2 regions of the Nonomuraea diastatica genome follow, and region 1 is predicted to be linked to the other one. Evidence: riboswitches for the same ligand, from Rfam matches in the RefSeq annotation. Region 1 holds a riboswitch; the other holds the start of a gene.

Region 1 (5,015 bases):
CTGTCAGGGTCGTCGAACACCGCCTGGTCCCGATTGGCCGACCCGAACAGCAGCGCCACCTCCGCGCCACGCGGGATCTCCACGCCGTGCACCTCGATGTCCTCCAGCACCCAGCGCTCGAACATCTGCAGCGGCGTGTCCCAGCGCATCAGCTCCTCCACGGCCGTGGGCAGCAGCGAGCGGTCCTCGCGCAGCCGTACGAGCTCGGCGGGGTTCCTGAACAGCGACCACCAGCCGTTGCCCGTCACGTTCACGGTGGCCTCGTGACCGGCGTTGAGCAGCAGGACGCACGTGCCGACCAGCTCGTCCTCGGTCAGCTCGGGGATCTGGCTGAGCGCGCTGATCAGGTCGTCGCCGGGGCGCGGCCGGCGCTCGGCGGCCAGGGCCTTGAGGTAGCCGGCGAACTCCCCCGCCGCGCGGACCGCGGTGTGCTGGGCGTCGGGGGCGGGGTTGAGCTCGTACATGCCGCAGATGTCGGCCGACCACGGGCGCAGCAGGTGGCGGTCCTGGTCGGGGATGCCGAGCATCTCGGCGATCACGGTGACCGGCAGCGGCTCGGCGACCTCGGCGATCAGGTCGCCGCCGCCCTTGGCCACGTACGTGTCCACCAGGTCCTGGGCGATGGCGCGGACCCGTGGGCGCAGCGACTCGACCATGCGCGGCGTGAACGCCTTGGAGACCAGCCGGCGCAGCCTCGTGTGCACCGGCGGCTCCACGTCGAGCATGCCGGCCCTGATCACCCGCCAGAACGGCTCCTGGAACTCCGGCTCCGGCGGCCTGCCGAACTGCTCGTGCGTGGCCACGTGCAGGTAGGACCGGCCCAGGCGGCGGTCTCTGAGCAGCGCGTTGACGTCCGCGTGACGCGAGATCAGCCACTGGTGCGCCGGTTCGAAGTAGCTGATCGGAGCCTCGCGCCGCAGCTCTTCGTAGACGCGGTACGGGTAAGCCACGAAATCCGGATTCCAGGGATCAAAGCGCATCATTTCATCTTAGGAGCGGGATCCGCTGTCGCGGGAGTGGCCTCTTCCGTCTCCTCCTCCATCGCCTGCTGTCCGGCGTGCCTGCCGCGCATGCGGATGTTCAGCAGCTCCACGATCACCGAGAACGCCATCGCGAAGTAGATGTAGCCCTTGGGGATGTGCTGGTCGAGGCCCTCGGCGACGAGCACCACGCCGATCAGCACGAGGAACGCCAGCGCCAGCATCTTGATGCTCGGATGCCGGTCGACGAACCTGCTGATCGGCCCGGAGGCGAACAACATCACCAGCACCGCCACCACGACCGCCGCGACCATCACGCCGAGCTCGTCGACCATGCCGACGGCCGTGATCACCGAGTCGAGCGAGAAGACGATGTCGAGCACCATGATCTGCAGGATCACGGACGTGAAGGAGGCCGCCGCGGCCTTCTTGCCGTCCTTGCCGTGCGGCGCGTCCATGCTGTGGCCGATCTCCGTGACGCTCTTGGCCAGCAGGAACAGGCCGCCGAGCAGCAAGATCAGATCGCGTCCCGAGATGTCGTGGCCGAAGACCGAGAACAGCGGATCGGTGAGCCGCACCACCCACGACAGCCCGAGCAGCAGGAGCAGGCGGGTGATCAGCGCCACGCCCAGGCCGAGCACACGGGCCCGGTCACGCTGCTCCGGGGGCAGCTTCCCCGCCAGGATGGAGATGAAAATGATGTTGTCGATCCCCAGCACGATCTCCAGGGCGACAAGGGTGAAAAAGCCGATCCAGATTTGCGGGTCGGCCACCCAATCAAGCATTTACGCACCTCCAGGGCATGTGACGGCGGGTCTCCCGGTAGCAACGACTCAGATGCCCCATAAGTTCACCCGCTTGCGATCCATGCCCGGGTACGGGTTATAGTCCTTGACGTAGGTCATGAGTGCCAGCGACAAGCCCCGGCTAGCTGGCCGGCAACCCTCGCGTCCGCGGCGGGGTGCCCCGGGTGAAGACCTGGTCCGTCACAAGGTGTGGCGGGCAAGCGCGGGCTCCGATGGCTGCTCCAGGGGTCCGACGACCCCGAGGAGGATTGCCGTGTCCACGCTGACGATCTTCAAGTCCGCTCACGTTCGAGCGGACGAGGCCCCCGCCGCCACCGAGGAACGGCGCGTCCCCGCCGTGCTCGGCGCCGACCTCAAGGTGCCGGTCAAGGGTGGCAGGCTGGTGAGCTACGCCAACCTCGACTACGCCGCCAGCGCCCCCTGTCTCGTGCCGGTCAGCACGGCAGTCGCCGCCGCGCTCCCGGCCTACTCCAGCGTCCACCGCGGCGCGGGCTACGCCTCCCAGCTCACCACCGCCCGCTACGAGCAGGCCCGGCACACGGTCAGCGCGTTCGCCGGCGCCCGCCCGGACGACGCCGTGATCTTCACCCGCAACACCACCGACGCCACCAACCTGCTCGCCCGCTGCCTGCCCGAGGGCACGACCACCGTGGTCTTCGACACCGAGCACCACGCCTCCCTCCTCCCCTGGCCCCGGTCCGTACGGCTGGCGCCGCCCGCCTTCCCCGGCGAGGCCGTGCGCGCCGCCGACGACGCCCTGGCCGCGATCGACGGGCCCAAGCTGCTCGTGGTCACCGCCGCCTCCAACGTCACCGGCGAGCTGTGGCCCATCGCCGCGCTGGCCCACATCGCGCACCGGCACGGGGCCAGGATCCTGGTGGACGCCGCGCAGCTCGTACCGCACCGGCGGCTCAACCTCACCGCGCTCGACCTCGACTACGTGGCCTTCTCCGGGCACAAGCTGTACGCGCCCTTCGGTGCCGGCGTGCTGATCGGGCGGCGTGACTGGCTGGCCGAGGCGGAGCCGTACCTGAAGGGCGGGGGCGCGGTCCGGTCGGTGGCCGGCGCGGTCGAGTGGCACGACGACCCGGAGCCGCGGCACGAGGCGGGCACGCCGAACGTGCTCGGCGCCATCGCGCTGGCCGCCGCCTGCGACGCGCTCGCCGCCACCGGGTGGACCCGGCTGGTGCGCGAGGAGGAGCGGCTGATCGCCCGGCTGCGGGCCGGTCTCGCCTCGATCGAAGGCGTACACGAGTTGTCCCTGTGGGGGGAGGATCACCCGCGCGTGGGCATCGTGTCGTTCACCGTCGACGGGCGCCCGGCCCGCGAGGTGGCCGAGGTGCTGTCCGGCGAGTACGGCATCGGGGTGCGCGACGGCAAGTTCTGCGCGCACCCGTTCGTGCGTCACCTGGTGGAGCGCGGCGGTGACGAGCAGGCCGGCGGCGGGTGCGAGGACGGCGCGGCCTCAGCGGTGCGCGCCTCGATCGGCATCGGCACCACGCAGGAGCATGTGGACCGGCTGATCGGAGCGCTGCGCGACCTCACCTCCCGCTGAGGTCAGCCTTTCGGCGGTTCGCCGTGGTGTGGTGGCGGCTCGTCGCCGACCAGGGCGTCGATGTCCCGCATGTCCTTGTCACTGAGCTTGCTGTCCTTCGGTGCGCTCGACTGACGGGGCACCTGGGGCGGTTCCTCCTGCGTCGGCTCGGGCGTCGTCGGGCCGCCGGCCCTTTCCCCGGCCGCGCCGGTCGTGGCGCCGGTCGTGGTCGTTCCACGCGCGGCAGGAGCGTGAGCGGCGAGATCAGCCTCGGCCGCACGGCGTTCGGCACGCCTGCGCGACATCGAGCGGAAGATGCCGTCCAGGCCGAACCTGCCGCCGCCCAGCACGAGGAACAGCAGGCTCAGCGTGCCCAGCGAGGCCGGCAGCTCCCAGCCGTTGTCGGCGGTCATCGGGGTGAGCCCCCAGTGCATGAAGAAGATCGCGCCGAGCATGTTGACCAGCAGCAGCACCGCCACCGGTCTGACCAGCAGGCCGAGGATCAGGAAGATACCGCCGACGGTCTCCACGACGGTCGCGTAGGCGGCGGCCACCTCGGGCATCGGGATCCCCGACTCCCTGAAGCCCTGCGCGGTGGCGCCCAGGCCGCCCTGCCACTTCTGCCATCCATGTGCCAGGAAGATCACGCCCGTCACCACGCGCGCGATCAAGGCCGCGACGTCGAACAATATTCTTTTCATGGTGATTTCTCCCCCCGTTCCAGATATCCCTCCCCTTGTCCGACTTCGGGATGCATTCTCATACCAAGCTTTGACCGTCCACCCTGCGCTGGATCGACACCCTCGACGGTGGCAGCATGGCCGTATGACGGAACGTGTGGTCGGAATCGGTGCAGGCGCGAAAGAACTGGCCACCGAGGACATGATCCTCAACATCGGCCCGCAACACCCGTCCACCCACGGGGTGCTCAGGCTCCGGCTGACCCTCGACGGCGAGCGCATCGCCACCGCCGAGCCGATCATCGGCTACATGCACCGCGGCGCGGAGAAGCTGTTCGAGGTCCGCGACTACCGCCAGATCATCATGCTCGCCAACCGGCACGACTGGCTGTCGGGGTTCGCCAACGAGTTGGGCGTGGTGCTCGCCGCCGAACGCCTGCTCGGCATGGAGCCGCCGGTCCGGGCCGTGTGGGCGCGTACACTGCTCGCCGAGCTCAACCGGGTGCTCAACCACCTGATGTTCCTCGGCTCCTACCCCCTGGAGCTGGGCGCGATCACCCCGCTGTTCTACGCCTTCGACGAGCGCGAGCGCATCCAGGCCGTCATGGAGGAGATCTCAGGCGGGCGCATGCACTACATGTTCAACCGGGTCGGCGGGCTCAAGGAAGACCTGCCACTCGGCTGGCTCGACCGCGTGTCGGCGGCCGTCGCGGAAACCCGCCGCCGCGTGCCCGACATCGAGAACCTCATCCTGCACAACGACATCTTCCTGGCCCGCACCACGGGCGTCGGCGTGCTGACCCACGACCAGATCATGCAGTACGGCGTCAGCGGCCCCATCGCCCGCGCCTCCGGCGTCGACGTCGACCTGCGCCGCGACGACCCCTACCTCGCCTACCCCGAGCTGCCCGTCAAGGTGGTCACCAGGAGCGCCGGCGACTGCCACGCCCGCTTCGAGGTCCTGCTCGACCAGCTCAAGGTCTCGCTCGACCTGGCCGACGCCTGCGCCGAACGG
Region 2 (5,015 bases), on a different contig from region 1:
GCGCCGATCTTCTCCCACGGGTCCTCGAGCTCGATCTCCTTGGCGATGGACACACCATCGTTGGTGATCGTGGGAGCGCCCCACTTCTTCTCCAGCACGACGTTGCGCCCCTTGGGGCCCAGGGTCACCTTGACGGCGTCGGCGAGCTGGTTCATACCGCGCTCGAGACCGCGCCGGGCGTCCTCGTCAAACGCGATCATCTTGGCTGCCATAAGGCTAGACCTCCCAGATGCAGGGTGGCTTGTCGTGGACCGAGCCGACGCCCGCGACGGCATGGGTCAGCATCTCCGTTCGGCAGACCCCATCGTCTCGATCCGGTGTTGGCACTCTGCTGCACAGAGTGCCAACGAACTGTTTAGCACTCTACCCTGCCGAGTGCAAGCGAACTCGCCCGTGCCGGCTCTTCCCCCCAGGTCAGTCGTCTGTCCGGCGAGCCGCCCCGCGGGCGCACCGCTGGCCGCGGTTCGCGCGCACGGCTCGCCGTACCAGGATCGACGAAAGAAAGGTGACGGTTCGCACGGACTGCGCTGCCGCGCGAACCCGCCGGTGCATACCAGTGCGGTGAATCAGACCGTCCTGACGGACTCCGCCTGCGGCCCCTTCTGGCCTTGCGTGATCTCGAACTCGACACGCTGTCCCTGTTCGAGAGAGCGATACCCGTCCATCATGATCGCTGAGTAATGGACGAATACATCCTTACCACCGTCTACCGCGATGAAGCCATAGCCCTTGTCCGCGTTGAACCACTTGACGGTGCCCTGCGCCACTTCCGACTCCTCTTACTGGGCTCCCAGACCTCGCCCATTCCTCCGCGAGACCCGTAATCGCCTGACTTAACAGAAAATCAGCCAGGCGATCGCCCTCGACCATACCTGTGGCACGGGGTTTGGCAACAGAGTCAATCCGCAAACTGCGCATTTCCTCTCATCGACGGTTCAACGTTGAATTGTTGGGAAAAGAAGAAGGCGCCCACAAGGGGCGCCCTCGCCGAAGTGTGATCTGCCGCACTCACCCGCCGGCGACGGCGGGGATGATGGAGATCTGGGTGCCGTCCGGCGCCGGGGTGTCCAGCCCCTGGGCAAATCGGACGTCCTCTTCCCCCACATAAACGTTGACAAAACGCCGAATCTTGCCCGATTCATCCAGAATTCTCGCGCCGATACCCGGGTAGTCAGAGTCCAGCGTGGCCAGCACGTCACGAAGAGTCGCGCCCTCGCCACTGACCTCCGCGTTGCCCCCGGTGTAGGTGCGCAGAATGGTGGGAATCCGCACAGAAACGCTCATGGTTTAACTCGCCTTTCCTGGTTCTCAGACAGTCGCGCGGAACGCGTCGAGGGAGGGCTTGATCACGGCCGTGGGTCTGGCGTCGCCGCTGATCGCGTCGAGCGTCTTGAGGCCGTCACCGGTGTTCAGCACCACGGTCTCGGCATCCGGGTCGAGTTGCCCGGTCTCGGTGAGCTTCTTCAGCACGCCCACGGTCACGCCGCCCGCGGTCTCGGCGAAGATGCCCTCCGCCGAGGCCAGGAGCTTGATGGCGGCCACGATCTCAGCATCCGTGACGTCCTCGACGCCCCCTCCGGTCCGCCGCGCGATGTCCAGCACGTACGGCCCGTCGGCGGGGTTTCCGATGGCCAGCGACTTGGCGATGGTGTCGGGCCGGACCGGCTGCACGACGTCGTGCCCCGCCTTGTAGGCGGTCGACACCGGTGAGCACCCGGCCGCCTGCGCCCCGAAGATCTTGTAGGGCGTGTCCTCGACCAGCCCCAGCGCCACCAGCTCCTTGAAGCCCTTGTCGATCTTCGTGAGCTGCGAGCCCGAGGCGATGGGGATGATGATCTGCTCGGGCAACCGCCACCCGAGCTGCTCGGCGATCTCGTACGCGAGCGTCTTGGAGCCCTCGGCGTAGTAAGGCCGCAGGTTGATGTTGGTGAACCCCCACTTGTCACCGAGCGGGTCGCCGATCAGCTCGGAGCAGAACCTGTTGACGTCGTCGTAGGTGCCCTCGATGCCGATCAGCCGGCCGCCGAACACCCGGGCCATGGCGATCTTGGCTTCTTCGAGGTTGGCCGGGATGAACACGCACGCCTCCAGCCCGGCCCGCGCCGCGGCGGCCGTCACCGCGCCCGCGAGGTTGCCCGTGGAGGAGCAGGAGAGCGTGTGGAAGCCGAAGTTGCGGGCCGCCTCGACGGCCATGGCGACCACGCGGTCCTTGAAGGAGTGGGTGGGGTTGCCCGAGTCGTCCTTGACGTGGAGAGATCTGATGCCGAGCGCCCGTCCGAGGTTGCCGGCCTTGACCAGCTTGGTCCACCCGGGGTTCATGTTGGGCTTGTCGGCGACGTCGACCGGCACGGGCAGCAGCGAGCGGTAGCGCCAGATGTTGGCGGGGCCCGACTCGATGGCCACGCGGGTCACTTCGCCGAACTCGTAGGCCGCTTCGAGCGGCCCGAAACACTCCTGACAGGCGAAGCTCGGACCGAGCGGGTAACGCGCGCCGCACTCGCGGCAGGACAGACCGACGGCGGGACCGAAATCGAGCGACATGAAGCGAGGCCTTCCCTCATCTTCGTCTGCGGCCACCTTGACCTCAGACCGGAATTGGCACCTTGTCCCGGTCGGCCTCGCCAGGTCGCGAGTCACAAGCCGGGAGGGTTGCCGGGGCTTCGCAGGGCCGGTCCCTCCACCCCTCTGGATGAGCAATATTCAGTTGTTGCAACGGACTCTACCCGCCCACGTGGCGGAAACGTCCTCCCGTCTCAGATCCTGAGACGGATGATCTCAGCGATAGTCGTCTCCCAGCACACCCTGAACATATTTGCGCGCCTGGTGGATGCGCGATTTCGCGGTGCCGAGCGGGATGCCGAGCTGGTCGGCCACCTCGTTGTAGTCGAGCTGGACGATGTCGCGCAGAACCAGGGCCTGCGCCAGATCCGGCTTGTCGGCCTCCAGCGCCTCCATGGCGTCGAGCAGGTCGAGCCGCGAGCCCGCGATCACGCTGACGCGCCGCACGTCGGGCTTCTGCATCGGCAGCTCGTCCGAGCTCTGCTCGGCCGCCCGGCGTTTGAGCGACCGGTAGGTGGTCCGCGCGCAGTTGGCCGTCACGATGTGCAGCCAGGTGCTGAACCTGGCCCGTCCCTCGAAGCGCCCGATGTTGCGCGCCACCGCCAGCAGGGTGTCTTGGGAGGCCTCCTCGGCGTCCTGGTGGTAGGGCAGGATGCGGGCGCAGTGACGCATCACATCGGGCTCGATCCGCCGCAGCAGTTCGCCAAGAGCACGGTGGTCTCCGGCCGCGGCGGAGCGGGCGAGTTCCTCGGTTAGCTCATCAAGCGCCATAGCTGGGATCCTATGGTCGTAGGGAGCCTTGTTGGCATCCTTCCTTTTCCGATGGGCCGATCCCCACGATGATCAGTGTGGTTCCGTCTACGCCGACACGCCAGTCGGAAGGAGTCTCCTTGAGGTCTCACACCAGCTCACCGCCCTGCGGGCGGCCCGCCCGGCCGGAGCGGGCGCGGTGAACAACGTCCTGGTGGCCTCCAACCGCGGCCCCGTCTCCTTCACCGTCTCCGACGACGGTGAGCTGACCCTGCGGCGCGGCGGCGGGGGGCTGGTGTCGGGGTTGTCCGGCGTGGCCAAGGACGGCGTCCTGTGGGTCTGCGCGGCGCTGTCCGACGGTGACCGCAGCGCCGTGCACCTGGCCCCCGGCGGCCGCATCGACCAGGCCGGCTACGACACCGGCCCGCTGCGCATGCTCGACATCCCGCCCGCCACCTTCCACCGCGCCTACAACGCCGTGGCCAACTCCACGCTGTGGTTCGTCAACCACCTGCTCTACGACATCCCCAACGCGCCTCTCTTCGGCACCAAGTTCGGGCGCGAGTGGGAGTCCTACCGCGACTACAACGGCGCGTTCGCGCTGGCGCTGGCCGAGGAGGCCGGCCACGAGGCCAGGGTGATGGTGCAGGACTACCACCTGACCCTGACCCCGGCGATGCTCCGCGCCGAGCGACCGGACCTTCGCATCGCCCACTTCAGCCACACGCCGTGGGCACCGCCGGAATACTTCTCCCTGCTGCCCGACGAGGTGGCGCGCGAGGTCCTGGAGGGCATTCTGGGGGCCGATCACGCCGGGTTCCTCACCGACAGGTGGGCGCAGGCGTTCATGGACTGCTGCGAGGCGCTGCTGGGCGCCGAGGCCGACCGCGTCGGGCGCAGCGTCACCCACGACGGCAGGACGACCCGCATCGGCGTGCACAGCCTCGGCGTGGACGGCGCCGCCCTCTGGGAGCGGGCCTGCGAGCCCGACGTCGAGTCGCACATGACCGCCCTGAAGGAGCAGGTGGGCGACCGCAGGCTGATCGTCCGCATCGACCGCACCGAGCTGTCGAAGAACATCGTGCGCGGCCTGGTCGCCTACGGAGAGTTCCTCGGTTCCCACCCCGAGTGGCACGGCCGGGTCGTGCACCTGGCCTTCGCCTACCCGAGCCGGCACGACCTGCCGGAATATCGCGAATACACCGCGTCGGTGCAGCGCTGCGCCCAGCAGATCGAGGACGCATACGCCACGGAAGACTGGGACCCGCTGATCCTCAACGTCAACGACGACTATCCGCGCTCGCTGGCCGCGTACCGGATGGCCGACGTGCTGCTGGTCAACCCCATCCGCGACGGCATGAACCTGGTGGCCAAGGAGGGCCCCGTGTTGTCGCCGCGCTGCGCGCTGGTGTTGTCGAGGGAGGCGGGCGCGGCGGCCGAGCTGGGCTCCCACGCGCTCCTGGTCAACCCCTACGACATCAGCGGCACCGCCACCGCGCTGCACGACGCGCTCGTCATGCCCGAGGACGAGCGGCGGACGCGCCGCGACAAGCTGCACGCGGCGGCCACCGCCCTGCCGCCGCAGAAGTGGCTGGAGGCCCAGCTCGACGCCCTCGCCTGAGGGCTCAGCTCCAGCGGGCACGCTGGAGCACGCCGGACAACCCCGGCGTGCTCCACTGGTCGACGACCAGGATGCCGGTCTTCGG

Evidence for each region. A riboswitch is a leader RNA that binds a small molecule or an ion and turns the genes downstream of it on or off. The one in region 1 is predicted to bind S-adenosylmethionine.
Region 2: linked by a shared signal. The riboswitch ahead of thrC (threonine synthase) and the one ahead of E1294_RS20600 (aminotransferase class V-fold PLP-dependent enzyme) in region 1 are both predicted to bind S-adenosylmethionine.

The regions. Positions count from the first base shown of each region.
Region 1 covers NZ_SMKP01000056.1:13,554-18,568, reverse strand. The annotation lists gene E1294_RS20610 (cytochrome P450) at 1-980, opposite strand, end outside; gene E1294_RS20605 (TerC family protein) at 980-1,765, opposite strand; SAM riboswitch class IV at 1,880-1,995, shown strand; gene E1294_RS20600 (aminotransferase class V-fold PLP-dependent enzyme) at 2,040-3,341, shown strand; gene E1294_RS54140 (DoxX family protein) at 3,344-4,021, opposite strand; gene E1294_RS20590 (NADH-quinone oxidoreductase subunit D) at 4,146-5,015, shown strand, end outside.
Region 2 covers NZ_SMKP01000069.1:14,479-19,493, forward strand. The annotation lists gene groL (chaperonin GroEL) at 1-212, opposite strand, end outside; gene E1294_RS23905 (cold-shock protein) at 567-767, opposite strand; gene E1294_RS23910 (MoaD/ThiS family protein) at 1,009-1,284, opposite strand; gene thrC (threonine synthase) at 1,309-2,541, opposite strand; SAM riboswitch class I at 2,555-2,696, opposite strand; gene E1294_RS23920 (RNA polymerase sigma factor) at 2,776-3,330, opposite strand; gene E1294_RS23925 (alpha,alpha-trehalose-phosphate synthase (UDP-forming)) at 3,509-4,930, shown strand; gene E1294_RS23930 (hypothetical protein) at 4,935-5,015, opposite strand, start outside.